DNA from 2 places in the Streptococcus sp. CF8-6 genome. Region 2 is predicted to be linked to the other one. Evidence: predicted binding sites of a transcription regulator. Region 2 holds the regulator's gene; the other holds the start of a gene.
The links. The regulator Rex, encoded in region 2, represses fermentation and respiration genes when NADH is low (regulators of the CRP and FNR family bind a similar motif). The targets are predictions, from matches to a motif close to TTGTGAANTANTTCACAA.

Region 1 (13,662 bases), on a different contig from region 2:
TTTCAGACACAGATGGTTGCCTCTAGAAAAATGCAAGAGGCTCAACCACGCATCAAGGCTTTGCGAGAGCAATATCCGGGTCGTGATATGGAAAGTAGAACCAAGCTAGACCAGGAGATGCGTAAGGTTTATAAAGAGTTAGGAATCAAGCATTCATCCTCTCTCTGGCCAATTTTAATACAAATGCCGGTTCTCTTGGCGCTCTTTCAAGCCTTGAGTCGAGTTGACTTTTTGAAAACAGGTCACTTTTTATGGATTAATTTGGGAGGAGTAGATACAAGTTTTGTCCTTCCGATTTTGGCGGCAGTCTTTACCTTCTTGAGTAGCTGGTTATCGAATAAAGCTTTGTCCGAAAAAAGTGGAGCTACGACAGGGATGATGTATGGTATGCCTGTATTGATCTTTGTTTTTGCCATTTCCGCCCCAAGTGGTGTAGCCTTGTACTGGGCTGTATCCAATGCTTACCAAGTTCTGCAAACCTATTTCTTGAACAATCCTTTCAAGATTATTGCTGAAAGAGAAGCAGTGGCGCAAGCAGAAAAAGATTTAGAAGGCAAGAAGAGAAGAGCTTTGAAAAAAGCACAGAAAAAGAAAAAATAAGGAGGAATCTGGTAATGGTATTATTTACAGGTTCAACGGTTGAAGAAGCAATCCAAAAAGGATTGAAAGAATTAGACATTCCAAGAATGAAGGCCCACATCAAGGTCGTTTCGAAAGAGAAAAAAGGATTCTTAGGCTTGTTTGGTAAGAAGCCAGCTCAAGTTGATATCGAAGCCATTAGTGAAACGACAGTAATCAAAGCCAACCAGCAGGCCATTAAAGGGGTTCCAAAAGAAGTTAATGAAAAAAATGAACCCGTGAAAACAGTAAGTGAAGCAACTGTTGATTTGGGGCATGTAGTGGAAGCCATCAAGAAGATTGAAGAAGAAGGTCAAGGTGTCTCTGAAGAGGTCAAGGCTGAAATCCTGAAAAATGAAAAGCACGCCAGCACGATTTTGGAAGAAACAGGCCATATTTCAATTTTAAATGAATTGGAACCAGAGGATACTACCGAGGAAGTGGAATCTGCTCCAGAAAAAGAAACTGAAACGCAGGAAGCAACAAGTCAATCTTTGGAAGATTTAGGCTTGAAAGTAGAACCAAGTTATGACATTGAACAAGTGGCAACTGAAGTAGCTAGCTACGTTCAAACCATTGTAGATGATATGGATGTTGAAGGGACGATTTCAAGCGACTACAATCGCCGCACCATCAATCTTCAAATTGACACCAATGAACCAGGTCGTATTATCGGCTACCACGGAAAAGTCTTGAAAGCTCTTCAACTGTTAGCGCAAAATTACCTTTACAATCGCTATTCGAGAACCTTCTATATCACGATCAATGTCAATGATTACGTTGAACACCGTGCAGAAGTCTTGCAAACCTACGCTCAAAAATTGGCGACTCGCGTTTTAGAAGAAGGTCGTAGCCAACAAACTGATCCAATGTCAAATAGCGAACGCAAGATTATCCATCGCATTATTTCGCGCATGGATGGCGTAACGAGTTATTCTGAAGGTGACGAGCCAAATCGCTATGTTGTCGTAGATGCAGAATGAGCAAAGCAAAATCAGGTTCATCCTGATTTTTTGCTAGGAAAGGAAAGATTCAGATATGCTGAAAGCAGTTAGAGAATACCTATCATTTGCAGGAGTCCAGTACCGTAATCCTGATAAAGCTGGCGATGAAAGAGAAAAGATGTTGGATTTGCGGCAAAAAGGTCAAGAGGCTCGGAAGTCTTTTACAGAATTGGCCAAAACCTTTCAAGCAAGTCATCCAGAATGGCAACTGCAACAGACTAGTCAGTGGATGAACCAAGCGCAACGCTTGCGGCCGCATTTCTGGGCCTATCTTCAGAGAGACGGACAAGTGACAGAACCTATGATGGCTCTTCGTTTGTATGGAACACCTGCTGACTTTGGGATTTCTTTGGAAGTCAGTTTCATCGAGCGTAAGAAAGACGAACAGACCTTAGACAAGCAAGCCAAGGTTTTAGAGCTTCCAGCGGTAGAAGGAATTTATTATCTAGTCTACTCAAATGGGGAGAGTCATAAGGTGGAGGCTACTGAGGAGAATCGTCGTACTTTACGCGAGAAGGTGAGAAGTCAGGAAGTCCGTAAAGTTTTGGTCAAGTCAGATGTTTCCCTCATTGAAAATCAGTCAGTAGAAGCGATATTGGAGAAGCTAGAAGACGCTTATACGCTATTGCTCCCGTACTATGAGGTGACGAGGGGATAGAAAATCAAATGTGTTAGATGAACGCAAATTGTTTTATTGCTATTCTATGCATTTTTTCATATAATAGTAAAATAGGATGTGTGATTCATTAATCACCTCAAAGAGAAAGGAAATTCTATGTCAAATCTATCTGTTAATGCAATTCGTTTTCTAGGTATTGACGCCATCAACAAAGCAAACTCAGGTCACCCAGGGGTGGTTATGGGGGCTGCTCCTATGGCCTATAGCCTCTTCACAAAACAACTTCGTATCAATCCAGCTCAACCAAACTGGATCAACCGCGATCGCTTTATTCTTTCAGCAGGACACGGTTCTATGCTTCTTTATGCCCTTCTTCACCTTTCTGGTTTTGAAGATGTTAGCATGGATGAAGTCAAGAACTTCCGCCAATGGGGTTCAAAAACACCAGGTCACCCAGAATTTGGTCATACAGCAGGAGTTGACGCGACTACTGGTCCTCTAGGACAAGGAATTTCTACTGCTACTGGTTTTGCCCAAGCAGAACGTTTCCTTGCAGCGAAGTATAACCGCGAAGGTTTCAATATCTTTGACCACTACACTTACGTTATCTGTGGAGACGGAGATTTGATGGAAGGTGTCTCAAGTGAGGCGGCTTCATATGCAGGCTTGCAAAAACTTGACAAGTTGGTGGTTCTTTATGATTCAAATGACATCAACTTGGATGGTGAGACAAAGGATTCCTTTACAGAAAGTGTTCGTGACCGTTACAATGCTTACGGTTGGCATACAGCCTTGGTTGAAGATGGAACAGACTTGGAAGCAATCCATGCTGCTATCGAAACAGCTAAAGCTTCAGGCAAGCCATCTTTGATTGAAGTGAAGACTGTTATTGGATATGGCTCTCCAAACAAACAAGGAACTAATGCGGTACACGGTGCTCCTCTTGGAGCAGATGAAACTGCAGCAACTCGCCAAGCGCTCGGTTGGGACTATGAACCATTTGAAATCCCAGAACAAGTTTATGCTGATTTCAAAGAAAATGTTGCAGACCGTGGCGCATCAGCTTATCAAGCTTGGACTAAATTAGTTGTTGACTATAAAGAGGCTCATCCAGAACTGGCTGCAGAAGTAGAAGCCATCATCGACGGACGTGATCCAGTTGAAGTGACTCCAGCAGACTTCCCAGCCTTAGAAAATGGCTTCTCTCAAGCAACTCGTAATTCAAGTCAAGATGCTTTGAACGTTGTCGCTGCCAAGTTGCCAACCTTCCTAGGTGGATCAGCTGACCTTGCTCACTCAAACATGACTTATATCAAAACGGATGGACTTCAAGACGACGCTAATCGCTTGAACCGCAACATTCAGTTTGGTGTTCGTGAATTTGCAATGGGAACGATCTTGAACGGGATGGCCCTTCACGGTGGACTTCGTGTATACGGTGGTACTTTCTTCGTCTTCTCTGACTATGTGAAAGCAGCTGTCCGCTTATCAGCCTTGCAAGGACTTCCTGTGACTTATGTCTTTACCCACGATTCTATTGCAGTTGGTGAAGATGGTCCAACTCACGAACCAGTTGAACACTTAGCAGGTCTCCGTGCTATGCCAAATCTGAATGTTTTCCGCCCAGCAGATGCGCGTGAAACTCAAGCGGCTTGGTACCTTGCAGTGACAAGCAAAAAAACACCAACTGCCCTTGTCTTGACACGTCAAAACTTGACTGTCGAAGAGGGAACAGACTTTGATAAAGTTGCGAAAGGTGCCTATGTTGTCTATGAAAATGCAGCAGACTTTGATACGATCTTGATTGCAACAGGTTCAGAGGTGAATTTGGCGGTCGCAGCTGCCAAAGAATTGGCTAGCCAAGGTGCAAAAGTCCGTGTAGTCAGCATGCCATCAACAGATGTCTTTGACGCACAAGATGCAGCTTACAAGGAAGAAATCCTTCCAAATGCAGTCCGTCGTCGTGTTGCGGTCGAAATGGGAGCAACTCAAAACTGGTACAAGTATGTTGGTCTTGATGGTGCAGTTCTCGGTATTGATACCTTTGGAGCATCTGCCCCAGCACCAAAAGTATTGGCAGAGTACGGATTTACGGTAGAAAATCTTGTAAAAGTCGTTCAAAACTTGAAATAATCACAAAAATCAGAGTGAAAACTCTGATTTTTTATAACCATAAAAACAAGGCACAATCTTGTAAAAGTAGCTGAAATTTGATATAGTAGTCCTATGTAAAATACAAAGGAGAAAACAATGAATCCAAATATTACTTTTTTAATCATGCTTGTAGGTATGTTTGCCTTGATGTTCTTTATGCAACGTTCTCAAAAGAAACAAGCACAAAAGCGTATGGAAAGCTTGAACAAGCTTCAAAAAGGCTATGAAGTCATTACAATTGGTGGACTTTACGGAACAGTGGATGAAGTAGATACTGAGAAAGGTACAATCGTACTGGATGTAGATGGCGTTTATTTGACTTTTGAATTGGCTGCCATCAAGACCGTTTTGCCACTCAAAGAAGCTGTGACACCAGAAGGAACAGTTGTTGACGAAAGTGGAGCAATCGAAGAATAAAACGGGACCAGTCACTCCCGTTTTTCTATGAGACGAGAGGAAAAGGGATGAAAAAAATAGTATTTGTTTGCTTAGGAAATATCTGTCGTAGCCCCATGGCAGAGTTTGTGATGAAGTCCATGACGAGTGATTACCACGTCGAGAGTCGGGCAATGTCATCATGGGAACATGGCAATCCGATTCATAAGGGAACGCAAGGAATTTTCCAGCAATATCAGATCCCGTATGATAAAGACAAAATATCGCTTCAGATTGGCAGGGAAGACTTTGAATCGTTTGATTACATTATCGGTATGGATGCTTCAAACGTTTCAGATCTGCATCACATGTGCCCTCAGGAACTACAGTATAAGATTTACTCTTTTGCATCTGAAAGTGTCCCAGACCCTTGGTATACAGGAGATTTTGAGGAAACCTATGCTCGTATCACAAGTGGATGTCAACGCTGGCTAGATCGATTAGAAAATGAGAGTGACAATGGAAAAGCTTAAACAATTTTATGAGAAGTGTAGAGTTTACCTAACTCGTCCTAGGTTAGAGCTCGTTGCAGTAGTTGTAATGGTACTCTGTGCTCTTTCGGTATTTCTGCTAAATACGCCTAAAAAGGGTGTCCTGACACTTGATGGTGGAGCTCTTGTTTATGATGGCACCTTGGTACGAGGGAAAATGAATGGTCAAGGAACCCTGACCTTTGAAAATGGAGACCAATATACAGGTGATTTCAATAATGGAGCCTTTAATGGAAAAGGGACTTTCCAATCAAAAGATGGCTGGAAATACGAAGGTGATTTTGTAAACGGTCAGGCTGAAGGTCAAGGGAAGTTGACGACAGAGCAAGAAGTTGTTTATGAAGGGACCTTTAAACAAGGCGTTTTTCAGCAAAAACAGTAGTCTCCAAGTTAGGAGACTATTTTTTAAAACCAGAAAGAAAGCGCTTTCTATTTTTGAATTCGAGAAATAACTATCAACTAGAAAAACTTTGTGAAATAAAAAAATTTTTTCCATAATTTCACAATCGTCCAGACAAAACTCTATTATATAGCTATATTGAGAAAAAAATCACAATATCAGAAAAATTCTTTGTGAAATGCTTATGAAACTGTTTACAAAGCATAAAAAAAGAGTTATAATAAACTTGTGAAAAAATTAACAAAGGATAACATCCTTAAAGGCTATGGAGGATAATATGGCTGATAAAAAAACAGTAACACCAGAGGAAAAGCAACTTGCTGCTGAGAAGCATGTCGACGGTCTCGTGAAAAAAGCCTTGGTTGCGCTTGATGAAATGCGCAAGTTGAACCAAGAGCAAGTTGACTATATCGTGGCAAAAGCTTCGGTTGCAGCACTTGACGCACATGGTATCCTTGCACAACATGCAGTTGAAGAAACTGGTCGTGGAGTATTTGAAGACAAGGCAACAAAAAACCTATTTGCCTGTGAACACGTGGTGAACAATATGCGTGGAGTTAAAACAGTTGGAGTTATCGAAGATGATCCAATTACAGGTTTAACAAAGATTGCGGAGCCTGTAGGGGTAATCTGTGGTGTCACTCCGACAACAAACCCAACTTCAACAGCGATTTTCAAATCATTGATTGCTTTGAAGACACGCAACCCAATCGTTTTCGCTTTCCATCCATCAGCTCAAGAATCATCAGCTCACGCAGCACAAATCGTTCGCGATGCAGCGATTGCAGCTGGTGCTCCTGAAAACTGTGTTCAATGGATTACAAAGTCATCTATGGAAGCAACTGGAGCGCTAATGAACCACGAAGGTGTTGCAACTATTCTTGCAACTGGTGGGAATGCTATGGTTAAAGCTGCATACTCATGTGGAAAACCAGCTCTTGGGGTAGGTGCCGGAAACGTTCCTGCCTATGTAGAAAAATCTGCTGACCTTCGTCAAGCTGCTCATGACATCGTTATGTCTAAATCATTTGATAATGGGATGGTCTGTGCATCAGAACAAGCGGTTATCATTGATAAAGAAGTGTATGACGAATTTGTAGAAGAATTCAAATCATACCACACTTACTTTGTAAACAAGAAAGAAAAAGCACTTCTTGAAGAATTCTGTTTCGGTGTAAAAGCTAATAGCAAAAACTGTGCAGGTGCTAAACTAAATGCAAACATCGTTGGTAAACCAGCAGCATGGATTGCTGAACAAGCAGGATTTAGCGTTCCAGAAGGAACAAACATCTTGGCTGCAGAATGTGCAGAAGTAGGACCAAAAGAACCGTTGACTCGTGAAAAATTGTCACCAGTTATCGCTGTCCTAAAAGCTGAAGATACAGAAGATGGTCTTACAAAAGCTCGTCAAATGGTTGAGTTTAACGGACTTGGTCACTCAGCAGCCATCCATACAAAAGACGAAGCTCTTGCTAAACGCTTTGGTACAGAAATCAAAGCTATGCGTATTATCTGGAACTCTCCATCTACTTTCGGTGGCATCGGTGACGTATACAATGCCTTCATTCCATCATTGACACTTGGATGTGGTTCATATGGACACAACTCAGTCGGTGATAACGTAAGTGCGATCAACCTTCTAAACATCAAGAAAGTAGGGAAACGTAGAAATAATATGCAGTGGTTTAAAGTTCCTTCAAAAATTTACTTCGAACGCAATTCTATCCAATACCTTCAAACATGTGAAGATATTGAACGTGTTATGATTGTTACAGACAAATCTATCGAAAAACTTGGCTTTGTTCAACGTGTTATCGATCAATTGAACGCACGTAGCAACCGTGTAACTATTCAAGTCTTCTCAGATGTTGAACCAGATCCAGACATCACAACTGTAGAACGTGGTGCTGAAGTGATGAAAGCATTTGAACCAGATACAATTATCGCTCTTGGTGGTGGTTCTCCAATGGACGCGGCCAAAGTAATGTGGCTCTTCTACGAACAACCAGAAATCGACTTCCGTGACTTGATTCAAAAATTCATGGACATCCGTAAACGTGCCTTCCGCTTCCCATCACTTGGTAAGAAAGCGAAATACATCGGTATTCCAACAACTTCAGGTACAGGTTCAGAAGTAACACCATTTGCCGTTATCTCTGATAAGAAAAACAACCGCAAATACCCATTGGCTGACTACTCATTGACACCAACTATTGCCATTGTTGACCCTGCTTTGGTTGAATCAGTTCCAGACTTCATCGCTGCTGATACAGGTATGGACGTCTTGACTCACGCGACTGAAGCCTACACTTCAAACTTTGCTAACGACTACACAGACGGTATTGCGCTTCAAACAATCAAACTTGTCTTTGAATGGTTGGAAAAATCTGTTAAGACAGCTGACCCAGAAGCACGTGAAAAAATGCATAATGCGTCTACAATGGCTGGTATGGCCTTCGCCAATGCCTTCCTTGGTATGAGCCACTCAATGGCCCACAAGATCGGTGGTGTTCACCATACTGTTCACGGACGTACAAATGCAATCTTGCTTCCATACGTTATCCGTTACAACGGTACTCGCCCATCTAAGACAACTACATGGCCTAAGTACAACTACTGGAAAGCTGATGAGAAATTCCAAGACATCGCGAAAATGCTTGGCTTGCCTCACTCAACTCCAGAAGAAGCGGTTGAAGCGTATGCCAAAGCAGTTTACGAACTTGGTGTTGCAGTAGGTATCAAGATGAACTTCAAGGATCAAGGAATTGATGAAAAAGCTTGGAAAGATAGCTTGCATGAAATTGCCTTGCTTGCTTATGAAGACCAATGTTCACCTGCTAACCCTCGCTTGCCAATGGTAGCTGACATGGAAGAAATCATGGCAGATGCTTACTATGGTTATGCAGAACGTCCAGGACGTCGTAAATAATCGTTTATCAGCCTAGAGACAGGAGTTATCCTGTCTCTTTTTTGTAAACTCTGAAAGAGTTGAAATTGTAGTTTCACCTTGATAATGAAGAGAATATGCAGATATTATAAAAGATTCTAGAGATTTGCTTTGGAAATAAAAGAATGGATGAATAAAAAAGGGGGAGAAAAAGTAGAAAAGCAAGAGAGAAAATCGACGCCCATACTTGCAATTAAACTCAAATAGTTATATAATAGGTTTGTTGAAAGGTGATTTGTAGTGATTCAAGTTACTCTTTTCACAATAAAATTTTCATGATTTTCATAAGGAGGAAATCACTAATGGTAGTTAAAGTTGGTATTAACGGTTTCGGACGTATCGGTCGTCTTGCTTTCCGCCGTATCCAAAACGTAGAAGGTGTTGAAGTTACTCGCATCAACGACCTTACAGATCCAGTGATGCTTGCACACTTGTTGAAATACGATACAACTCAAGGTCGTTTCGACGGTACTGTAGAAGTTAAAGAAGGCGGATTTGAAGTTAACGGCAAATTCGTTAAAGTTTCTGCTGAACGTGATCCAGAACAAATCGACTGGGCTAACGACGGTGTAGAAATCGTTCTTGAAGCAACTGGTTTCTTTGCTACTAAAGCAGCTGCTGAAAAACACTTGCACGCTGGTGGTGCTAAGAAAGTTGTTATCACTGCTCCTGGTGGATCAGATGTTAAAACAGTTGTATTTAACACTAACCATGATATTCTTGATGGTACTGAAACAGTTATCTCAGGTGCTTCATGTACTACAAACTGTTTGGCTCCAATGGCTAAAGCTCTTCATGACAACTTCGGTATCGTTGAAGGTTTGATGACTACTATCCACGGTTACACTGGTGACCAAATGGTTCTTGATGGACCACACCGTAAAGGTGACCTTCGCCGTGCTCGTGCTGCTGCAGCTAACATCGTTCCTAACTCAACTGGTGCTGCTAAAGCAATCGGTTTGGTTATCCCTGAATTGAACGGTAAATTGGACGGAGCTGCTCAACGTGTTCCTGTTCCAACAGGTTCTGTAACTGAATTGGTAGCAGTTCTTGATAAGAACGTTACTGTTGATGAAGTAAACGCAGCTATGAAAGCAGCTTCTAACGAATCATACGGTTACACTGAAGATCCAATCGTATCTTCTGATATCGTAGGTATGTCATTCGGTTCATTGTTTGACGCAACTCAAACTAAAGTTCTTGACGTTGACGGTAAACAATTGGTTAAAGTTGTTTCATGGTATGACAACGAAATGTCTTACACTTCACAACTTGTTCGTACTCTTGAATACTTTGCAAAAATCGCTAAATAATTCTTGAGTCGATAAAAAAGCAAGGCTAGAAAGCCTTGCTTTTTTGTATAGATAAAAAAATAGATGATAATGTCATCCATTCTTTTTTAATTCTGTTTCGAAAGTATCCGAGAGGGCAGTGAAACTCAATTGTTCTAAGGTGAGTGGATGAGTAAAGGAAAGTCGAAAGGCATGAAGCATGAGCCTGCTTACTTTTGAACTAGAGTTATAGAGAGGATCGCCCAGAATAGGGTGGTTATGATGAGAGAGGTGAATACGGATTTGATGTGTTCGACCGGTCTTTAGTTTACAACGGACAAGGGTAGTCTGATTTGGGAATTGCTTTAATCTGCTTACATGTGTTTCAGCATATTGTCCATGTTTTGCATCAACTATTCTTTTTCTACGATCGTGTCGATCACGACCAATTTTATCTCGAAAGACAAGTTCTTTACTCTCTACTCGCCCTTCTATAAGTGCCCAGTACTCACGAGCGATTTCCTTTTTTTCCAACAAACGATTGAGGATGGGTAAGATAAAAGGATTTTTAGCAAAAAGCACTAAACCGCTTGTTTCCATATCCAGGCGATGAACGACATAGCAGGTTTGACCAACGTAGGCAGAGACATGGTTGAGAAGGGCAATTTCACCAGGTTGATTTCCGTGAGTTTTCATGCCTTCGGGCTTGTTGACGATAATGAGATGTTGGTCTTGGTAAATCTCTTGAACGAGGTCTGGATTGCCCCAAAGGATTTCTTTTTTGGGATAATCTTCCTCGTCAAAAGTCAACTGACAAATATCCCCTGGCTTGACCATCTCGTTCCAGTGAACTTGTTTGTGGTTCATTAAGATGTTCTTCTTTATTCTCAAAAAATGGCGGATTTTTCTAGGGATGAGGAGTTGTTCCTCTAGAAATTGTTTGACCGTCATTTGAGGCAAGGATTCGGGTAATGTAAATGTGAATTGCATACAGATATTGTAACAAAAAAAGCCCTATTTGGATAGGGAGTAGCTAAATTCTTGAGTTCCTATGGTGAAGATGATAAAATAAACGCATGAAATTAGATAAATTATTTGAGAAGTTTCTTTCTCTCTTTAAAAAAGAAACGAATGAATCAGCAGAGTCTGATTCGACTAGCATGCGTCGTTCACGGAGCGATAGAAAAAAATTAGGCCATGTAGGTCCGATTCGGAAATTTTGGCGTCGTTATCATCTGACAAAGATCATTATCATTTTAGGGTTAAGTGCAGGTTTGCTAGTAGGAACCTACCTATTTGCGATAGCCAAGTCTACCAATGTCAATGATTTGCAAAATGCCTTGAAAACGCGAACTCTGATTTTTGACCGAGAAGAAAAAGAGGCGGGAGCCCTATCCGGTCAAAAGGGAACCTATGTTGAACTGACGGATATCAGTAAAGATTTGCAAAATGCTGTCGTCGCGACAGAGGACCGTTCCTTTTATAAAAATGATGGAATTAACTACGGTCGTTTCTTTCTAGCCATCCTTACAGCAGGTCGTTATGGAGGGGGGTCTACCATCACTCAACAGTTGGCGAAAAATGCTTATCTTTCCCAGGACCAGACCGTTGAACGGAAGGCCAAGGAGTTTTTCCTTGCCTTAGAGCTGACCAAGAAATACAGCAAGGAGCAAATCCTTACTATGTACCTCAATAATGCCTACTTTGGAAATGGGGTATGGGGTGTTGAAGATGCAAGTAAGAAATATTTCGGTGTATCGGCTTCACAACTAACGCTTGATCAGGCGGCCACTCTAGCGGGGATGCTCAAGGGACCAGAATTGTATAATCCATTAAATTCTGTTGAGACTTCGACCAACCGTAGGGATACTGTTTTGCAAAATATGGTTGCAGCGGGCTATATTGATAAAAATCAAGAGACCGAAGCGGCTGGAGTAGATATGGCTTCTCAACTGCAAGATAAGTATGAAGGCAAAGTTTCGGATTATCGTTACCCGTCCTATTTTGATGCAGTTGTCAACGAAGCGGTTTCCAAGTACAATCTCACAGAAGAAGAGATTGTCAACAATGGCTATCGAATCTACACAGAGCTTGACCAAAACTACCAAGCAAACATGCAGGTTATTTACGAAAACACTTCGCTATTTCCAACAGCAGAAGACGGAACGCATGCCGAATCAGGTAGTGTCGCTCTAGAACCCAAGACTGGTGGAGTGCGTGGAGTTGTTGGTCGTGTAGCTGGTGATGACAAACCAGGCTTTCGCAATTTCAACTATGCCACTCAGTCTAAGCGTAGCCCAGGCTCAACCATTAAACCTTTAGTCGTTTATACACCCGCAGTAGAAGCAGGGTGGGCCTTGAACAAGCAACTGGATAATCATACGATGCAGTACAACAGTTATCAAGTAGACAACTATGCAGGTATTAAGACATCTCCAGAAGTACCTATGTATCAGGCTTTGGCGGAATCACTCAACCTACCGGCAGTTGCGACTGTAAATGAATTAGGTATTGACAAAGCTTTTGAGGCTGGGGAGAGATTTGGTCTGAATATGGAAAAAGTTGACCGAGTTCTTGGAGTTGCTCTTGGTGGAGGTGTGGAGACGAATCCTCTCCAGATGGCGCAAGCCTACGCAGCCTTTGCTAATGGAGGTTTGATGCCTGAAGCACATTTCATCACTCGTATTGAAAATGCCAGTGGTCAGGTCATCAAGAGTCATAAAAACTCCCAAAAACGAGTGATTGATAAGTCTGTAGCTGATAAAATGACCAGCATGATGTTGGGAACTTTTACAAATGGTACAGGAATTAGTTCGTCACCAGCGGATTACGTTATGGCTGGTAAAACAGGTACGACTGAAGCTGTTTTCAATCCAGAATATACTAGTGACCAGTGGGTGATTGGCTATACTCCAGATGTTGTAATTAGCCACTGGCTCGGCTTCCCAACAACAGATGAGAACCATTATCTAGCAGGTTCGACCTCCAATGGAGCAGCCCATGTCTTTAGAAGTATGGCTAATACCATTTTGCCTTACACTCCAGGTAGCACTTTTACAGTTGAGAATGCTTATAAACAAAATGGTATTGAACCAGAAAATACGAAAAAGCAGGTTGCTGAAAATGAGACAAACCAGTCTGAGGACCCGATAGGAGATATTCGTAGTCGTGCACAAAATCTTGTAGATGAAGCAGGCCGTGCGATTTCAGAAGCTAAAATAAAAGAAAAAGCCCAGACAATATGGGACTCAATCCTTAATCTATTTCGTTAAGAGGCTTGTCAAAGCCTAGGTTTCTTGTTATAATAGATAAGATGGAGGCGTTATGGCACTAAAAAAAGCAAGCCTAGCTTGTGCAGTTTGTGGTTCAAGGAATTACTCAATCAAAATTAGTGGGAACCCCAAGCCAACACGACTAGAAGTAAATAAATTTTGTAAACATTGTGGAAAATATACGACACATAGAGAAACGAGATAGGAGAGAACGATGGGTTTTATTAAGGATATTTTTAAACTTCTTAAAGAAACAACTTGGCCAACTCGCAAAGAAAGCTGGAGAGATTTTCGCTCTATTATGGAATACACAGCCTTCTTTGTGGTCATCATTTACATTTTTGACCAGTTGATTGTATCAGGTTTGATTCGATTTATTAACATTTTTTAGAAGAAAAGTGGAGAACTTCTGCTAGCTTTCTTCTATATATGTATGAAAGGAAATATCATG
Region 2 (19,343 bases):
TGGACGTGCCGCCCGTAACAGTGAAGGTCATGTCATCATGTATGCGGACACGATGACTCAGTCTATGCAACGTGCTATCGATGAAACTGCCCGCCGTCGGAAAATCCAGATGGCTTATAATGAAGAGCACGGTATCGTCCCACAAACCATTAAGAAAGAAATCCGTGACCTGATTGCTGTGACCAAGGCAGTTTCCAAAGAAGAGGACAAGGAAGTCGATATCAATAGCCTCAACAAACAAGAACGCAAAGAACTCGTCAAAAAACTCGAAAAACAAATGCAAGAAGCCGTCGAAGTACTTGATTTTGAACTGGCAGCTCAGATCCGCGATATGATGCTGGAAGTGAAGGCATTGGGGTAATGAAGGAGAAAAATAAATGGACCTAACTATCAAACAGATGGAAACTCCTGAGGAGATAGAAGGTAAGTCCCTCGTTCATTGGCAGACGTGGAGAGAGGCTTATGATGACCTTTTACCTGCAGAATTTCAGGAGACGATAACATTAGAAAGGTGTCGACTCTTTAGTCAAAAGTATCTAGAAAATACATTGATTGCGATGGATGGTGTGAAGGTAGTTGGTTTTATCAGTTATGGAAACTTTCGTGATGAGACTATTCAAGCTGGTGAAATTTTTGCTTTATATGTTTTAAAAGATTATTACGGACAAGGAATCGCACAAAAGTTAGTGAGAGCGGCTTTGACTGCTCTTGATCATTTTTTTGAAATTTTCTTATGGGTATTGAAAGATAATAAGCGAGCCATTGCTTTCTATCAAAAAATGGGTTTTACTTTTGATGGACAAGAAAAGATACTTGAACTTGGAAAGCCTATAAAGGAAAAACGGATGGTATTCTATTCTAAATAGTTTTAAAAAGTAAAAGCTAATGGCTCTGGTACCAAGTCTTAAAATTTAATAACTTAGAAAGCGAGCAAATCTATGTCCCGTGCCCAAGCAACCATTTTAACCAACATCTGTCTGATTGAAGACCTCGAAACCCAGCGCGTGGTGATGCAGTATCGTTCACCCGAAAACAATCGCTGGTCTGGCTATGCCTTTCCAGGAGGACATGTTGAGAATGGCGAGGCCTTTGCCGAGTCTGTCATTCGTGAGATTTATGAAGAAACAGGTCTAACCATTCAGAATCCACAACTAGTCGGCATTAAAAACTGGCCCTTAGATACAGGTGGGCGCTACATCGTCGTTTGCTATAAAGCGACAGAGTTTACTGGAAATCTCCAATCCTTAGAGGAAGGAGAAGTATCTTGGGTGCGAAAAGACCAGATTCCAAATTTGGATCTGGCCTATGATATGTTGCCTCTGATGGAAATGATGGAAGCACCTGACAAGTCTGAGTTCTTCTATCGCCACCGCACAGAGGACGGCTGGGAAAAAGAAATTTTCTAGTCTTTTACTAAATAACCTAACTGATCCAAGGCCTCCTCGATATAGTGGAGGTCTTGTTGTGTCTCGGCTTCAACAAGGTGGTAATGAATGCCATCTGTCAATTCAGAAAGGGGTCTAAAGTCTGAATTCTCTACTTGTTCGAGAAAATGCTGGACATCTCGGCGGCAAGTGAGTTTGAGTAGGGTTTCAATTTCGCCATAAACGGGATGATCGATTAAGATATTTTGAACGCGTCCGCCGTTATCTACAATGGCTAGTAGTTCCTGACCGATTTCTTCCAGTTCATGTTTCACTTTAAAGAGTTTGTGGACATAGGGGCTGGCATCATTTTCTTTGTAGATATAACCACGATTGGTGGATAGGATAGGAGCTCCATCTGCTCGGAGAATAGCGATGTCCTGTACAATGACCTGACGCGTAACATGAAAGTGTTCAGCCAATGTTTGACCATTGAGAGCTTTTGGTGCCTCTTTTAATAGTTTGAGAAGAGCTTGTTTGCGATCCTTTGTCATAGTTTTTCCTTTTAGCGACGTTTTCGAAGCACTTTATAGACAGCTAGTGCTAATGTATAGTCTACCATACTATGGACGATTGTGCCAAAACCAACTAGGACAAAGAGAACATAAAACATATTTTCAACATTTGTCCCTGAAGTAGCATAAAAGATGATACAAGCTATTACTTCAGCGATAGCATGAACAACACCCAAAACAAAGTTAAAAATCCAAGATGCCTTTGGTTTATCCAAGGTTTCAGGGAATTTCTTTAAGTACAAAGCCCCCAAAGTGCCAAAAACAATGTGAGAGAAGGCACGGAGTACAATAACAGGCGGATAGCCTGCCATCAGAAAACCAAGACTAGAAGCAATAATCACAAAAGCAGCCATCAAAGGCGAAAGAAACATGGCGATAAAGATGGGGATATGACTTCCCAGGGTGTAAGAAGCCGGTGGGATAACGATTTTAAAAGGCATAATGATTGGAATCAAAATCGCTATTGCAGTGAGTAGGGCAGTCATAGTCATAAACTGCGTTTTTTTCCGTATATTCATAAGAACCTCCATTTATCTGTATATACACAAGTATAGTACAATAAATCACCAATCAAGTCAAGAAGCATTATTGATTTTTCAGGAAAATTTGGTTAAAATGTGGTAAAGAATAATAGGAACTGAGGAGAAAATGTGATGATACTTTTTGTTTACCTAATCGTGGTAATCGTGATGATGTCAAAACAGAAAAGTGAAGGGAAAGTAGTCTCAGGTTGGACTCGTTTCCTAGTTTATAGTTTATTGGTCCTTTCGCTACTCTCTCTATTAGCAAGCAGTCTGGCTGTTTCACTCTTTAGCCTTCCTTTATTAGGTTTTCTTTTGATGGCAGCAATACTCGAAATTGCTTATTTCGTCAGATTGGTGATTGCATTTGGTTTGGTTTTTCTATCACTAACCCTATACTTGGATAGTCAGAAAAGTCAGCAACCTACCCCTCTTTCGTATCATCTCCTGCGCTTTGGCTTTCACATTCTATTGATGTTTCTCATGTTTTAAATGCTAAACTCCACCTTCAGGACGAAAGTGGAGTTGTTTTTTTTATTTCTTCAAGGTTTCGAGACGTGGGACAATCGCTACAGTTAGGATAGCTGAGATAATCAATTCAGCGATTGAGTTTGTAGAGATGACAGTTGCTAGGAGTTTTTGGATATTGCCATCGAAGACATTTCCAAAAAGGAAGAAGATTCCTCCAAGTACAAAGACGGTGTTGGTAAGGGAACCAAGGGCACCAGCTAGGATTAGCCCAGTTTTATTTTTCATCAGTTTATAAACCAAGTAAGGTGTCAGACCGATCAAAATGCGAGGGACAATAGCAATAATCGCAGAATAGATGTTTCCGTTCGGTACGAATGGAGAGAAGAGGTAGCTGGTTGGTAGAATCGTAATCGTGTTTACCGTTAAGCTCAATAACCCCATAAGAAAACCAAGTGTAACTCCAACGCGAGGGCCATAGATGATACTAGCAATGATTACTGGAATATGAACGATAGTTGGTTTAATTGGGAATGGGAAAAGATTAAATAGGAGAGAGCTCAAAAAGTGGATAACGAGCATAACTGCAAAAAAGATAGCAATTGGGGCAATGTTAGAGCGTTTGTTCATTGAGGGTTTCCTTTATTCTTTCTAATATAGTATTCAGGTCAGCTAGGGCGCCTTTGCCGTGATCACCACAGGCTAGCAAAGATTCTTTTGGGGAGATAATCTGATAACCATAGGTCTCTAATGTTTTTAGATTAGCCTGAGTTGCCGGATGGTCATACATTTTTGTATTCATGGCTGGTGCGACTAACTTTTTGACGTGGTTTGGCAGGGCAAGTGCTGTACTTGTCACCATGTTGTCAGCAAATCCATGGGCTAACTTTGCGATGGTATTAGCAGTAGCTGGGGCTACAATAAAAAGGTCGGTCCTTTTGCCTAGTTCGATATGATTGACTTGATCAGGAGCAGGTTCCTTCATGACATCAAGGTGGACAGGATTTTGAGAGAGGACCTGTAGTGTTAACGGTTGGATAAACTCTCTCGCTGCCTCAGTCATTAAGACAGTGACCTGATGGCCTTGTTTTTTCAAGGAACTGACTAGGTCAGCTGATTTATAGGAGGCAATGGAACCTGTCACTGCGATGAGAATATTTGCCATGGCTTTCCTTTCTATGAATCGTATGCTTGAATTTTTTCAAGGAGGAGGTTTGCAATTTCCTCTTTGGTTTGAACGGTTTGGAGTTGCTCTTTCTCAACAAAGATTGCTTGATGCTGATTTGCTGAAATTTGAGTCAGGTCATTTGCGATGATTAAGTCTGCTTGGTTCTTGATAAGACTTTTTCTAGCAATCTCAATGAGATAATCCTCAGAGACATCAACCAATAGTTTGAAACCAATCAGATGAATAGCTGGATTCCATTCTTTGATTAGAGAGATGATTTTGGGTGTTTTTTTCAGGAATAAGACCTGAACCTCATCAGTTGAAGAAATCTTAGTCTGATGATTCTGCTTGCTTAAAAATTCTTCTAAATTAGGGCTAGCTTGTACCTCCTCAAGCCCCGTCATATAAACAGGAGTATAGTCGGACACAGCCATTGAGTGGATTAAGACTTGATATTCCTTAACAAGTTCTTGCATCACAACTAGAAGGTCGTTGGTATTGTCAATTTCTCGAATGCTTAGGTTGGGATGAGCTTCTGGCTTCAGAGCTCGTTTTGTCGTTATCAAACAAACTTCATGCCCCGCAGCAAGCAAGGTTTCTGTGATGATTTTCCCCAAGCGACCTGTAGAATGGTTAGTAATAGAGCGGACACTATCAATAGCTTCACTGGTACCGCCCGATGTGACTAAAATTTTCATAGCACTATTGTACACAAAAATAAACAGTAAGTAAAATGAAAGCGATAAATTTTTGCTAAAACAAAGCTACACTATAGTTTATAACTATAAAGCCATATAAAATTTTCCAAAGGGCCCTAAAAAACTTGAAATTCAGGATATTTACGAACGTTTAGAGAGTTTATGGATGTTAAAAATCTTGTTTTGTGTTATAATAAATTATCAAATTAGAGGCTAGAGGAGTTTTGAATGAAAACAGATATTGAAATCGCACAGAGTATTGAGTTGAAGCCAATCGTGGATGTTGTGGAGAAACTTGGGATTTCTTACGATGATTTGGAGTTGTACGGAAAGTACAAGGCTAAACTCAGCTTTGACAAAATTCGTGCAGTTGAGAGCAATCCAGTTGGAAAATTGATCTTGGTTACTGCCATTAACCCAACACCAGCGGGTGAAGGAAAGTCAACCATTACCATCGGTCTTGCAGATGCTTTGAACAAGATTGGTAAGAAAACCATGATTGCCATTCGCGAACCATCTCTTGGTCCAGTCATGGGGATTAAGGGTGGTGCTGCTGGTGGTGGTTATGCCCAAGTGTTGCCAATGGAGGACATCAACCTTCACTTTACCGGGGATATGCATGCCATTACAACAGCCAACAATGCTCTTTCAGCCTTGATTGACAATCACTTGCACCAAGGGAATGAACTAGGAATTGACCAACGTCGTATTCTTTGGAAACGTGTTGTGGACTTGAATGACCGCGCCCTTCGTCATGTGACCGTTGGTCTTGGCGGTCCTCTAAATGGTATTCCTCGCGAGGACGGTTTCGATATTACCGTTGCTTCAGAAATCATGGCCATTCTTTGCTTGGCTACGGATATTGAAGATTTGAAACGCCGTTTGGCTAATATCGTTATTGGCTATCGCTATGACCGTACCCCTGTTTCTGTAGGTGATTTGAAGGTTGAAGGTGCCTTGGCTCTAATCTTGAAGGATGCTATTAAACCGAATCTGGTTCAGACAATTTACGGTACACCTGCCTTTGTACACGGTGGTCCATTTGCCAATATTGCTCATGGATGTAACTCTGTCTTGGCAACAAGTACAGCCCTTCACTTGGCTGATTATACAGTCACTGAAGCTGGTTTTGGTGCGGACCTTGGAGCTGAGAAATTCCTTGATATCAAGACGCCAAACTTGCCAACTTCTCCAGATGCTGTTGTCATCGTAGCAACCCTTCGTGCCCTTAAGATGAATGGTGGTGTGGCTAAGGATGCTTTGACAGAGGAAAATGTTGAGGCAGTTCGCGCAGGTTTTGCTAACTTAAAACGCCACGTTGAGAACATCCGTAAATTTGGTATTCCAGCAGTCGTAGCTATTAATGAATTTGTCACTGATACAGAAGCTGAAATTGCAGCCTTGAAAGAACTCTGTGCTTCCATTGATGTTCCGGTTGAGTTAGCTAGCGTATGGGCTTATGGAGCAGAAGGTGGTGTAGCACTTGCCGAAACACTTGTCAAGACAATCTCTGAAAATCCAGTCAACTACACTCGTCTTTATGACAATGACCTTTCTGTCCAAGAAAAGATTGAAAAGATTGTTACTGAAATCTACCGTGGTAGCAAAGTGAACTTTGAGAAGAAAGCTCAAACGCAAATCGCTCAGATTGTTCAGAATGGTTGGGACAAATTGCCAATCTGTATGGCTAAAACGCAATATAGTTTCTCAGACAATCCAAATGCACTTGGAGCTCCAGAAAACTTTGAAATTACCATTCGTGAATTGGTACCAAAATTGGGTGCAGGCTTCATCGTTGCCCTAACTGGTGATGTCATGACCATGCCAGGTCTTCCAAAACGTCCAGCCGCTCTTAATATGGATGTGGAAAGTGATGGAACCGTTCTAGGTTTGTTCTAATGATATAGATTATTTTAAATGAGTTTGGAAAAGCTTTCCAAACTCATTTTCTTGTCTAGATATGAGGAGTTGTCTTCAGCTGATGAAAGAGGTGTCTTCTACAAGCAATCAGTCTAGGTAAAGATATTTTCCCTAATTTCTGATATAATAGAAACATTGACGTCAAGAGTAAGGAAGAGAAAATGAACGCATTATTGAATGGAATGAATGACCGTCAGGCTGAGGCGGTGCAAACGACAGAAGGGCCATTATTGATCATGGCTGGGGCTGGTTCTGGGAAGACTCGTGTTTTAACTCACAGAATCGCCTACTTGATTGATGAAAAGATGGTCAATCCTTGGAATATTTTGGCCATTACCTTTACCAATAAGGCTGCGCGTGAGATGAAGGAGCGTGCCTATGGGCTCAATCCAGCAACCCAGGACTGTCTGATTGCGACCTTTCACTCCATGTGTGTTCGTATCCTACGTCGCGATGCGGATCATATTGGCTATAACCGAAATTTCACTATTGTGGATCCAGGTGAACAGCGAACCCTCATGAAACGCATTCTCAAGCAGTTGAACTTGGATCCGAAAAAATGGAATGAACGGACCATTTTGGGAACCATTTCTAATGCCAAAAACGATTTGATTGATGATGTGGCTTATGCTGCTCAGGCTGGCGATATGTACACGCAAATCGTGGCTCTGTGTTATACAGCCTATCAAAAAGAGCTTCGTCAGTCTGAGTCCGTTGACTTTGATGATTTGATTATGCTGACCTTGCGTCTATTTGATCAGAATCCTGATGTTTTGACCTACTACCAGCAGAAGTTCCAGTACATCCATGTTGATGAGTACCAAGATACCAACCATGCCCAGTACCAATTGGTCAAACTCTTGGCTTCACGCTTTAAAAATATCTGCGTAGTCGGTGATGCTGACCAGTCTATTTACGGTTGGCGTGGGGCTGATATGCAGAATATCTTGGATTTTGAGAAAGATTACCCTAACGCCAAGGTCGTTTTGTTAGAGGAAAATTATCGTTCAACAAAAACCATTCTCCAAGCAGCCAACGATGTCATCAAAAACAATCAAAATCGCCGCCCCAAGAATCTCTGGACCCAGAATGCGGATGGAGAGCAGATTATTTACTATCGCGCAAATGACGAACAGGATGAGGCTGTTTTTGTAGTTAAAACTATAGATGAACTTGGTCGAACTCAAAACTTCCTCCACAAGGATTTTGCAGTTCTTTATCGGACTAATGCGCAATCCCGTACTATTGAGGAAGCCCTGCTTAAGTCCAATATTCCTTATACTATGGTCGGCGGGACCAAGTTCTACAGCCGTAAGGAAATCCGTGACATTATCGCTTATCTTAACCTCATTGCCAATTTGAGTGATAATATCAGTTTTGAGCGTATTATCAACGAACCAAAACGCGGAATTGGCCCAGGAACGGTTGAGAAAATCCGTGATTTTGCCAATATGCAAGAGATGTCGATGCTAGACGCTTCAGCCAATATCATGTTATCAGGAATCAAAGGAAAGGCAGCCCAGTCTATCTGGGATTTTGCCAATATGATTCTGGATTTGCGGGAGCAACTGGACCAATTAACCATTACAGAATTAGTTGAAGCAGTATTGGAAAAAACTGGTTATATCGATATTCTTACTGCCCAAGCGACCTTGGAGAGCAAGGCTCGAGTTGAAAATATCGAGGAATTCCTGTCCGTTACCAAGAACTTTGATGACAACCCTGATAGCCAGGAAGAAGAAACTGGTTTGGACAAACTCAGTCGATTCTTGAATGATTTGGCTTTGATTGCAGACACAGATTCAGGCAGTCAGGAGACATCGGAAGTAACCTTGATGACCTTACACGCTGCTAAGGGACTGGAGTTCCCAGTTGTCTTTATCATCGGGATGGAGGAAAATGTCTTTCCACTTAGCCGTGCAGCTGAAGATCCAGATGAACTAGAAGAAGAACGTCGTTTGGCTTATGTAGGAATTACACGCGCAGAAAAGATCCTCTATCTGACCAATGCCAACTCACGCTTGCTTTTCGGTCGTACAAACTATAATCGCCCAACTCGTTTTATCAATGAAATCAGTTCGGACTTGCTTGAGTATCAAGGTTTGGCCCGTCCAGCTAACACTAGTTTCAAAGCTTCGTATAGCAGTGGTGGAGTGGCCTTTGGTCAAGGAATGAGTTTGGCTCAGGCCCTTCAAGAACGGAAACGCAATGCCGCACCAAACTCTATCCAGTCAAGTAGTCTCCCATTTGGACAGTTTTCAGCCGGAAATGAAAAAGATTCGACTGATACAAGTTGGTCTATTGGAGATATTGCTCTCCACAAGAAGTGGGGAGAGGGAACTGTTCTAGAAGTCTCTGGTAGCGGTGCTACGCAGGAATTGAAAATCAATTTCCCAGAAGTAGGACTGAAAAAACTCCTAGCCAGTGTAGCCCCAATTGAGAAAAAAATCTAATTTTTCATCCTTCTCACGAATAATAAAGTGAGGAGGATTTTTATGTACAGTATTTCATTCCAAGAAGATTCACTCTTGCCTAGAGAAAGACTAGTTAAAGAAGGAGTAGAGGCTCTGAGCAATCAAGAATTACTAGCTATTTTGCTCAGAACGGGAACGCGTCAGGCTAATGTTTTTGAAATCGCTCAGAAAGTCTTGAATAGTTTGACCAGTCTAACCGATCTGAAAAAAATGACCCTGCAGGAATTGCAGAGTCTGTCTGGTATAGGACGGATTAAGGCTATTGAACTACAAGCAGTGATTGAACTGGGGCATCGTATTCATAAACACGAAACCCTTGAGATGGAAAGTATTCTCAGCAGTCAAAAGCTAGCCAAGAAAATGCAACAGGAACTTGGTGATAAAAAACAAGAGCACCTAGTGGCGCTCTATCTCAATACTCAAAATCAAATCATTCATCAGCAAACTATTTTTATCGGCTCTGCGACACGCAGCATCGCTGAACCACGGGAAATCCTTCACTATGCTTTGAAGCATATGGCTACCTCAGTGATTCTCGTTCACAATCATCCATCCGGTGCTGTATCTCCTAGTCGAAATGATGACCATGTCACTAAACTAGTCAAGGAAGCCTGCGAACTGATGGGGATTGTTTTCTTGGACCATTTGATTGTCTCACACTCGGATTACTTTAGTTACCGTGAAAAGACGGATTTGATTTAGAGTTCATTAACAACATAGTCAAACAACGTTTTATCTTTGGGGCGGTTTTCAAAGAGAAATTCAGGATGCCATTGGACGCCGAGAAATGGGATGTCATCTGTCGTTGTGACTGCCTCGATGATCTTATCCTTGGGATCATAGGCCACAACCTTTAAATTTGGAGCCAAATCCTTGATACTCTGATGGTGGAAGGAGTTGATATGAGAGATTTCTCCATAGATTTCTCGGAGAATGGTATCAGGTTGCGTTACGAGGCGTTGGGTCGTGTATTCGGCTGAACAGTCCTGCCAATGATCCTCGATATCTTGGTGTAGCGTGCCTCCCATGGCGACATTGAAAAGTTGAGTACCCCGACAAACAGAGAAAATTGGTTTCTTTTGCTTAATCGCTTCTTTGATAAGTGCTAGTTCAAAAATATCTCTTTGAAGGTGGTAGTCATCACTATCAATAGCCTTTGGTTCACCATAGTATTTTGGATCAACATTTTGCCCACCCGTTAGGATGAGCTTATCAATGATACTGATGTAATAGGCAGCCATTTCTTGATCACCAATCGGTAGGATGATTGGAATTCCGCCAGCGTCCTTGACTCCTTCAATAAAGCCCTTTGCTGCATAGCTCATCATGATGTCATCATCTGGATGAGCTTTTTCATTTCCTGTAATCCCAATAACTGGTTTTTTCATACATGCTTTCGCTTTCTAATCCTCTTTACGCATAAAATAGAGGAGGGTTTGGAGTTCGCTTGTCAAATCGACATACTGAACGACCACATCTTTTGGGAGGTGAAGGTGAACAGGGGAAAAACTGAGAATACCTTTTATACCTGCATCAACCAAAAGATTGGCAACTTCTTGTGATTTAACACTTGGAACTGTTAGGATAGCAGTTTTGACATCTGCTTCTTTGATTTTTTCTTTAATCTGTGAGATACCATAGATTGGAATTCCATCAGGTGTCTGGCTCCCAACTTCTGGATGGTCATCTAGGTCAAAGGCCATGATAATTTTCATCTTGTTACGCTCGTGGAAGCGGTAGTGGAGAAGGGCGTGTCCCATATTTCCGATTCCAACTAACATAACATTTGTAATGGAGTTATCATTTAGGAGATCAGCAAAAAAATTCATCAATTTTTTGACATCGTAACCAAAACCACGACGACCTAGCTCGCCAAAATAGGAAAAATCACGTCGAACTGTAGCAGAATCGATACCAATAGCCTCTGCAATTTGCTTGGAGTTGGCACGTTCGATTTTTTCTGCATGAAACCTCTTGAAAATTCGATAGTAAAGAGAGAGTCTTTTTGCTGTTGCTTTTGGAATAGCAGACTGTTTATCTTTCACAAAATCACAACCTTTCTATTCTTCTATTTTATAGAAACATTGTGAAAAAATCAACAAAAACAAGAAAAAACTAAGAAATTTCTTAGTTTTTATCTGAAAAATGAGCTTGTGATAGAAAACGGTAGAGATCGCCAACCAATCCTTGATAAATCACCTTATCATTCAGCGTTAAGGAGCTGATTAGGAGAGTATCAGGTAGAGTCACACAGCCTGATAGAGATAACATAAGCTCTTCGTAATCCTTATATTCAAGTGTACGTTCTACGTAATAGTTATCTTGATAGGTAAGTCGATACATAGTCAATTATCTTTCTTCTTTAGTGAAGATACCGCGTTCTACTAAACTGTCCATGAGGAAGTAGAATTTCTCCTGATGAATGTGGTGGTCTTCTGATTTAAAGATATTCACCAAACGAAGGCCAGACTTGTCAGTGATATTGAGTTTAGCACCTGTAAGGTCTTTATTGATGATGATTTTTAGCTTGAAACCTTCACCACTGTTAGGTACTTTTTCAAGTAAACGAGTCAGTTCGTAGTTTCCAACTTTTGTTTCAAAGAAAGTATTGTCTTTCAGTGTGAACTTTTTGACAGTTGGGCTAAGTGTGTAGTCGTAGCGGCAGTTTTGTAGTTTAATGGTTTTTTCGAATGCCATTAGATTAATCTCCAATAATATTTTTTAAGGTTTGTGCGAGTTGTTTCAGTTCCTCCTCAGTGTTAAGAGGAGAGAGACTGATACGGACAGATTCTTTCAATCGATGTGAATCTGGTCCATAAAATGCTTCAAGCACATGACTGGTTTGCACAATACCAGCAGTACAAGCTGAACCGGTAGAAATTGAAATTCCTTCAAGGTCTAACCGAAGCAAGAGCAAATCATTTTTTTGACTAGGAAAGCCAATGTTGACAACATAAGGTAGTTGGTGGTTACTTTCATTGAGATAGTAGTCGAGACCTGCAATTTCTTCTAGAAAAGCAGATTTGAGTGCACTTAGTTTTTGGTAATGCTTAGCTTGGTCATTTAAATCCTCTTTGAGAGCAGCGACCATGCCTACAATGGCAGCGAGGTTTTCTGTTCCAGCACGTTTCTTTTGTTCTTGGTCTCCACCGTGAAGGTAGGAATCAAAGTCCGCGGAAGAAGCATAAAGAAAGCCAACTCCTTTTGGTCCATGGAATTTGTGGGCAGAAGCACTGAGGAAATCAATTCCTAATTCCTCAGGATGGATAGGAACTTTTCCGATAGCTTGAACAGCATCAACATGATAAGCAGCGGGATGGTTTTTTAAAATATGTCCAATCTCAGCGATAGGTAAGAGACTCCCTGTTTCATTATTAGCATACATGGTTGAAACGAGGATGGTATCGTCACGTAAAGCTTCTTGAATTTGCTGGGCAGTTATTTCTTGATTTACTGGTTGGATGATAGTTGCTTCAAAACCAAAATGTTGAACCAGATAATCGATAGTCTCAAGCACAGAATGGTGTTCAATAGCTGTAGTAATGATATGTTTTCCACGTTCTTGATGACGGAGACAATAGCCGATAATGGCTGTATTGTTACTTTCTGTACCGCCAGATGTGAAAAAGATATGTTGAGGTTTGGTTCCTAGTAAGTGAGCTAAGTCCTGACGAGCTTCTCGTAAGAGTTTACCAGCCTGCCGACCATGACCATGAATACTAGAAGGATTACCATGAGTTTCTTTCATGACCTTGGTCATTTCTGCAATAGCTACTGCTGACATAGGAGTCGTTGCAGCATTGTCCAAATAAATCAAAGAATCACCTTATTTCTTTTTGTTGTAAGCAAAGAGTGGGCTGACTGGTTTTCTTTCATGGATGCGGACGATAGCATCTCCGATTAATTCGCTAGCAGTAATGTAGCATACATTTTCTGGAGTTCTTTCTTTGGTCGCTACGGAGTCTGTCACAAGGATTTCCTTGATGTTTGTAGCATCAAGAAGATCTGCTGCCCCTTCAACAAATAAACCGTGACTAGATACTGCATAAATCTCAGTTGCGCCTTCACGTTCAACGATTTTGGCTGCTTCAGAGAAAGTACGACCAGTATTTAGGATATCGTCAATCAAGATAGCCTTTTTGCCTTCAACATCCCCAATGATATAGCCTTCGTTACGATCAGAATCGTCTTGGGCGTAGTCAATGATAGCGATAGGAGCATCAAGATATTCAGCCAAACTACGTGCACGTTTAACACCAGAGTTCTTTGGACTGACAACAACAACATCAGAACCAAGAAGCCCTTTATCACAGTAGTGCTTAGCAAATAGAGGAACAGTATAAAGATTATCTACAGGAATATCAAAGAAACCTTGGACCTGAACAGCGTGGAGGTCCAGCGTTAGAACACGGCTTACACCAGCTTTGACAAGCATATTGGCAACCAGTTTCGCAGTGAGGGGTTCGCGAGAAGAAGCGATACGATCCTGACGCGCATAACCAAAGTAAGGAAGGACAACGTTGATACTATGTGCACTTGCGCGTACACAAGCGTCAACCATGATCAACAACTCCATCAAGTGGTTGCTAACAGGGTAGCTGGTTGACTGGATGATGTAGACATCGTAACCACGGACACTTTCTTCAATGTTGACCTGGATTTCGCCGTCAGAAAATTGTCGAGAGGATAATTTCCCGAGAGGTACACCAACTGTATCCGCAATCTTTTGAGCGATTTCATGATTAGAGTTTAGGGTGAAAAGTTTCATGTTGTTTCTATCTGACATTATAGACCGTCCTCTGTAAACTTTGCGAATCTTCTTTGAGAAACCTTTGTTTTTCAAAGCCAGATTCTTTTATTTTTATCTTTTCTATTTTACCAAAAAAAGGAGATTATTTCAGCTTTTTTTCATGCTTTTAATAAAACGAATTAATTTTGATGGAGCTTTCTGATAAGTAATCTGATTTTCATCTAAAAATCTCTTAAAATCAGCTTTCCCTTTTTCATGGTCGGTGACTTCAAGCTCGAGTTCATAGTCCGTCTGATCAAAGTAGTGACTTTCATCTAAGGCCATTAAGCCAATATCAGTTTTCATTTCATAACGAAGGGTTGAAAGACAGCCTAGGACAAGCCAGTCATGACTTTCGATGCCAATCTTAGCGAGCTTCTCTAGAACGAGCCCTTGAGGTAGTTTTTGCTTTTCTAGATATGATTCAGCTTCTGGAAGAGTTAGTTTCTGGTTGTATTCCATATTTCCTACAGTTTGAGGTACTTTCAAGGTTAACTCCGCCCAATCTGAAAAGGTGCGAATGCGCATGGCAACCTTCTTTTCGCGCAATTGGAAATCTGGCGTATCAATGTAGTAGTTTTTCTGAAGGACGGGTTGGATATGGGAAAACTGTTTTTTTAGATGCTCATAGTCCTCTTTTTTCAGAAGTGTTTTCAATTCTATTTCTAAATGTTTCATTTTTTCAACCTTTTCTATATCTTTGAAAGCGATTTATGGTATAATGGACAATGTATTTATTGTATACGAATGTACTGAAAAAATCAAAGATTTTCGACAGAGCAATCAAACATTACAAGGGAGAAAGTATGACCATAGAATGGGAAGAATTTTTAGATCCTTACATTCAGGCTGTTGGTGAGTTGAAGATTAAACTTCGAGGAATTCGCAAACAGTATCGTAAGCAAAATAAGCATTCTCCGATTGAGTTTGTAACGGGTCGTGTCAAACCAATTGAAAGTATCAAAGAAAAAATGGCTCGTCGAGGAATTACTTATGCAAGTCTAGAACATGATCTGCAAGACATTGCGGGTTTACGTGTCATGGTTCAGTTTGTTGATGACGTTAAAGAAGTAGTTGAGATTCTACGTAAACGCCAAGATATGAGAATCGTTCAGGAACGAGACTATATCACTCATCGTAAGGCTTCGGGTTATCGTTCTTATCACGTGGTTGTTGAGTACACGGTTGATACGATCAACGGGGCGAAGACGATTTTGGCGGAGATTCAAATACGGACTTTGGCCATGAATTTCTGGGCTACGATTGAACACTCGCTCAATTATAAGTATCAGGGCGATTTTCCAGAAGAAATCAGGAAAAGACTGGAAATTACGGCGAAAATAGCTTATCAACTGGATGAAGAAATGGGTAAGATTCGTGACGATATCCAGGAAGCGCAGGCTCTCTTTGATCCATTGAGCAGAAAATTAAACGATGGTGTAGGAAATAGTGACGATACAGATGAAGAATACAGGTAAACGAGTTGACCTCATAGCAAATAGAAAACCTCAGAGCCAGAAGGTTTTGCATGAACTGAGGGAAAAACTAAAGAAACAACATTTTATACTGAACGATACCAATCCCGACATCGTGATTTCGATTGGTGGTGACGGGATGCTTTTGTCTGCCTTTCACAAGTACGAGAATCAGTTAGACAAAGTTCGGTTTGTAGGTGTTCATACAGGGCATTTGGGATTTTACACAGATTATCGTGATTTTGAGCTGGATCAGTTGGTGACCAATCTTTTACTAGATACTGGTGCCAAAGTTTCTTATCCTGTTTTGAATGTCAAGGTAACGCTTGAAAATGGAGAAGTGAAAATCTTCCGAGCCTTAAATGAAGCTAGTATCCGTCGATCAGACCGGACCATGGTTGCGGATATCATCATTAACCACGTTCCGTTCGAGAGATTTCGTGGAGATGGAGTGACTGTTTCAACGCCGACGGGAAGTACTGCCTACAACAAGTCCTTGGGTGGAGCTGTCTTGCATCCTACTATTGAAGCCTTGCAGTTGACGGAAATAGCGAGTCTTAACAACCGAGTCTATCGCACGTTGGGATCATCGATCATTATTCCCAAAAAAGATAAGATTGAGCTCCTGCCAACACGCAATGATTACCACACAATATCAGTCGATAACAGCGTCTATTCTTTCCGTAATATCGAACGGATTGAGTATCAAATTGATTATCACAAGATTCACTTCGTAGCGACTCCAAGCCACACTAGTTTCTGGAATCGTGTTAAAGATGCCTTCATCGGCGAGGTGGATGAATGAGGTTCGAATTTATCGTAGATGAGCACGTCAAAGTCAAGACCTTCCTCAAGAAACATGAGGTTTCTAAGGGACTTTTGGCTAAGATTAAGTTTCGAGGCGGGGCTATACTGGTCAATGACCAACCTCAAAATGCGACTTATCTCTTAGATATTGGAGACAGGGTGACTATTGACATTCCAGCAGAGGAAGGATTTGAAACCTTGGAGGCCATCGATCGTCCACTGGATATTCTCTATGAGGATGACCATTTTCTAGTTTTGAACAAGCCTTATGGAATAGCTTCCATCCCCAGTGTCAATCATTCCAATACCATTGCCAATTTTATCAAGGGCTACTATGTCAAGCAAAACTATGAAAACCAGCAAGTTCACATCGTGACTAGGCTTGATAGAGATACATCTGGTTTGATGCTTTTTGCCAAGCACGGCTACGCTCATGCACGTTTAGACAAGCAACTGCAGCGAAAGTCTATAGAGAAACGCTACTTTGCTTTGATTAAAGGAGCTGGTGTTTTGGAGCCTGAAGGGGAGATTATTGCCCCGATTGCGCGTGATGAAGATTCCATTATCACGAGACGGGTTGCCAAAGGTGGGAAATACGCTCATACGTCTTACAAAGTTGTAGCGTCTTATGGAAATATTCACCTAGTTGATATTCGCCTGCATACTGGGCGAACCCACCAAATCCGAGTGCATTTTTCTCATATTGGTTTTCCTTTGTTGGGAGACGATCTCTATGGAGGCGGCCTAGACGATGGGATTCAACGCCAGGCCTTGCATTGTCATTATTTATCTTTTTATCATCCCTTTCTAGAGCAAGATTTGCAACTAGAAAGCCCCTTACCGGATGATTTCAGCAATCTTATTACTCAGTTATCAACTAATACTCTTTAAAATCTATTTGGAGTATAATTTATTTTCTTAAAGGAGAAAACTCATGGAAGTTTTTGAAAATCTCAAAGCCAACCTAGTTGGCAAAAATGCTCGTATTGTTCTCCCTGAAGGGGAAGAACCTCGTATTCTTCAGGCAACAAAACGCTTGGTAAAAGAAACAGAAGTTGTTCCTGTTTTGCTTGGGAACCCAGAAAAAATCAAAATTTATCTTGAAATCGAAGGGATCATGGATGGTTATGAAGTAATTGATCCCCAACACTATCCTCAATTTGAAGAAATGGTTGCTGCCTTGGTAGAGCGTCGTAAGGGCAAAATGACTGAAGAAGAAGCGCGCAAAGTTTTGGTTGAAGATGTCAACTACTTTGGTGTGATGCTAGTATACTTGGGATTGGTTGACGGTATGGTGTCAGGAGCTATTCACTCAACTGCCTCAACAGTTCGCCCAGCCCTACAAATCATTAAAACTCGTCCAAACGTTACTCGTACGTCAGGTGCCTTCCTCATGGTTCGTGGTACGGAACGTTACCTATTTGGTGACTGTGCCATTAATATCAATCCAGATGCAGAAGCCTTGGCTGAAATTGCGATCAATTCAGCAATCACTGCTAAGATGTTTGGTATTGAACCTAAAATTGCTATGCTAAGCTATTCCACTAAAGGTTCAGGCTTTGGTGAAAGTGTTGACAAGGTAGTGGAAGCAACTAAAATTGCTCACGACTTGCGTCCTGACCTTGAGATTGATGGTGAGTTACAATTTGACGCTGCCTTTGTTCCTGAAACTGCAGCTCTTAAAGCTCCAGGAAGTACGGTAGCTGGTCAAGCAAATGTCTTTATCTTCCCAGGTATCGAAGCCGGAAATATTGGGTATAAGATGGCAGAACGTCTCGGTGGTTTTGCGGCTGTCGGACCTGTTTTGCAAGGTTTGAACAAACCGGTTAACGACCTTTCTCGTGGATGTAATGCAGATGATGTGTACAAGTTGACCCTTATCACTGCAGCCCAAGCAGTTCATCAATAAGATTTAATCCTCTTTCCCTTGGGAAGAGGCTTTTTAGTACTGAGAAAAGGACAGTTAGAAGCTTCTATGTTATACTAGATATATGTTAGATTTGAAAGAATACGGTATCGTCATGTGGCCAGAGGAGAAGATCATTTCTTTTCGTGAGAAACTCCTTAATTGGTATGATGAAAACAAGCGAGATTTACCTTGGCGGAGAAGTAAAAATCCTTATCACATCTGGGTATCTGAAATCATGCTCCAGCAGACTAGAGTGGATACAGTTATTCCATACTACGAACGATTCTTGGACTGGTTTCCAACTGTTGAAAGTCTGGCGAATGCCCCTGAAGAGCGTCTGCTGAAGGCTTGGGAGGGATTAGGCTATTATTCTCGAGTACGCAATATGCAGGCTGCAGCGCAGCAGATTATGGCTGACTTTGGGGGTCAATTTCCAAACACCTATGAAGGCATTTCTAGTTTAAAAGGGATTGGCCCTTACACGGCAGGAGCCATATCCAGTATTGCTTTTAACTTGCCCGAGCCAGCGGTCGATGGTAATGTCATGCGAGTTTTGGCACGTCTGTTCGAAGTCAACCACGATATTGGCATTCCAAGTAATCGCAAAATTTTTCAGGCAATGATGGAAATCTTGATTGACCCGAAACGACCAGGTGACTTTAACCAAGCTCTGATGGATTTAGGGTCTGACATAGAGGCTCCAGTTAACCCTCGACCAGAAGAAAGCCCTGTTAAGGACTTTAGCGCAGCCTATCAGAATGGCACCATGGGTTGTTATCCGATTAAAGAACCCAAGAAAAAGCCTCTCCCAATTTATCTCAAGGCTTTAGTTGTACGCAATGACCGTGGTCAATATCTACTTGAGAAAAATGAAAGCGAGAAACTACTAGCCGGTTTTTGGCATTTCCCCTTGATCGAAGTTGATGATTTCTCAAGTGATGACGATCAGCTAGATCTCTTTTCTCAAGTCACAGAGGAAAGCAGAGCATTTGGACCAAGTCCTCAAGAAAACTTTGAGCAGGATTATGATTTAGAAGTGAATTGGTCCCAGCAAGTATTTGACCAAGTCAAGCATGTATTTAGTCATCGGAAATGGCACATTCAAATCCTAGCTGGTCAGGTGACAGAAACAAAACAGTTTTCAGACAAAGAAATTCGCTGGGTTTCTCCTCAGG

Region 1: a site for Rex is predicted at 5,948-5,965, ahead of adhE (bifunctional acetaldehyde-CoA/alcohol dehydrogenase). Genes of this name have one in related genera too.

Annotation. Positions count from the first base shown of each region.
Region 1 is NZ_JANCOF010000007.1:1,190-14,851, reverse strand. It holds gene NML69_RS08980 (membrane protein insertase YidC) at 1-600, shown strand, start outside; gene jag (RNA-binding cell elongation regulator Jag/EloR) at 615-1,601, shown strand; gene NML69_RS08970 (ribonuclease P) at 1,657-2,280, shown strand; gene tkt (transketolase) at 2,398-4,374, shown strand; gene yajC (preprotein translocase subunit YajC) at 4,492-4,812, shown strand; gene NML69_RS08955 (low molecular weight protein-tyrosine-phosphatase) at 4,860-5,303, shown strand; gene NML69_RS08950 (MORN repeat-containing protein) at 5,290-5,703, shown strand; gene adhE (bifunctional acetaldehyde-CoA/alcohol dehydrogenase) at 5,999-8,650, shown strand; gene gap (type I glyceraldehyde-3-phosphate dehydrogenase) at 8,971-9,981, shown strand; gene NML69_RS08935 (RluA family pseudouridine synthase) at 10,054-10,929, opposite strand; gene pbp2a (penicillin-binding protein PBP2A) at 11,016-13,211, shown strand; gene rpmG (50S ribosomal protein L33) at 13,264-13,416, shown strand; gene secE (preprotein translocase subunit SecE) at 13,426-13,602, shown strand; gene nusG (transcription termination/antitermination protein NusG) at 13,660-13,662, shown strand, end outside.
Region 2 is NZ_JANCOF010000003.1:195,259-214,601, forward strand. It holds gene uvrB (excinuclease ABC subunit UvrB) at 1-361, shown strand, start outside; gene NML69_RS06080 (GNAT family N-acetyltransferase) at 378-866, shown strand; gene NML69_RS06085 (8-oxo-dGTP diphosphatase) at 939-1,406, shown strand; gene NML69_RS06090 (transcription repressor NadR) at 1,403-1,918, opposite strand; gene NML69_RS06095 (ECF transporter S component) at 1,930-2,457, opposite strand; gene NML69_RS06100 (hypothetical protein) at 2,593-2,952, shown strand; gene NML69_RS06105 (ECF transporter S component) at 2,995-3,558, opposite strand; gene coaC (phosphopantothenoylcysteine decarboxylase) at 3,542-4,093, opposite strand; gene coaB (phosphopantothenate--cysteine ligase) at 4,105-4,794, opposite strand; gene NML69_RS06120 (formate--tetrahydrofolate ligase) at 5,023-6,693, shown strand; gene pcrA (DNA helicase PcrA) at 6,876-9,167, shown strand; gene radC (DNA repair protein RadC) at 9,210-9,890, shown strand; gene NML69_RS06135 (gamma-glutamyl-gamma-aminobutyrate hydrolase family protein) at 9,887-10,576, opposite strand; gene NML69_RS06140 (redox-sensing transcriptional repressor Rex) at 10,592-11,233, opposite strand; gene NML69_RS06145 (DUF4649 family protein) at 11,316-11,531, opposite strand; gene NML69_RS06150 (DUF1831 domain-containing protein) at 11,538-11,885, opposite strand; gene NML69_RS06155 (cysteine desulfurase family protein) at 11,890-13,005, opposite strand; gene NML69_RS06160 (ribose-phosphate diphosphokinase) at 13,015-13,974, opposite strand; gene NML69_RS06165 (CYTH domain-containing protein) at 14,086-14,655, opposite strand; gene NML69_RS06170 (GTP pyrophosphokinase family protein) at 14,784-15,455, shown strand; gene NML69_RS06175 (NAD kinase) at 15,439-16,257, shown strand; gene NML69_RS06180 (RluA family pseudouridine synthase) at 16,254-17,150, shown strand; gene pta (phosphate acetyltransferase) at 17,194-18,168, shown strand; gene mutY (A/G-specific adenine glycosylase) at 18,251-19,343, shown strand, end outside.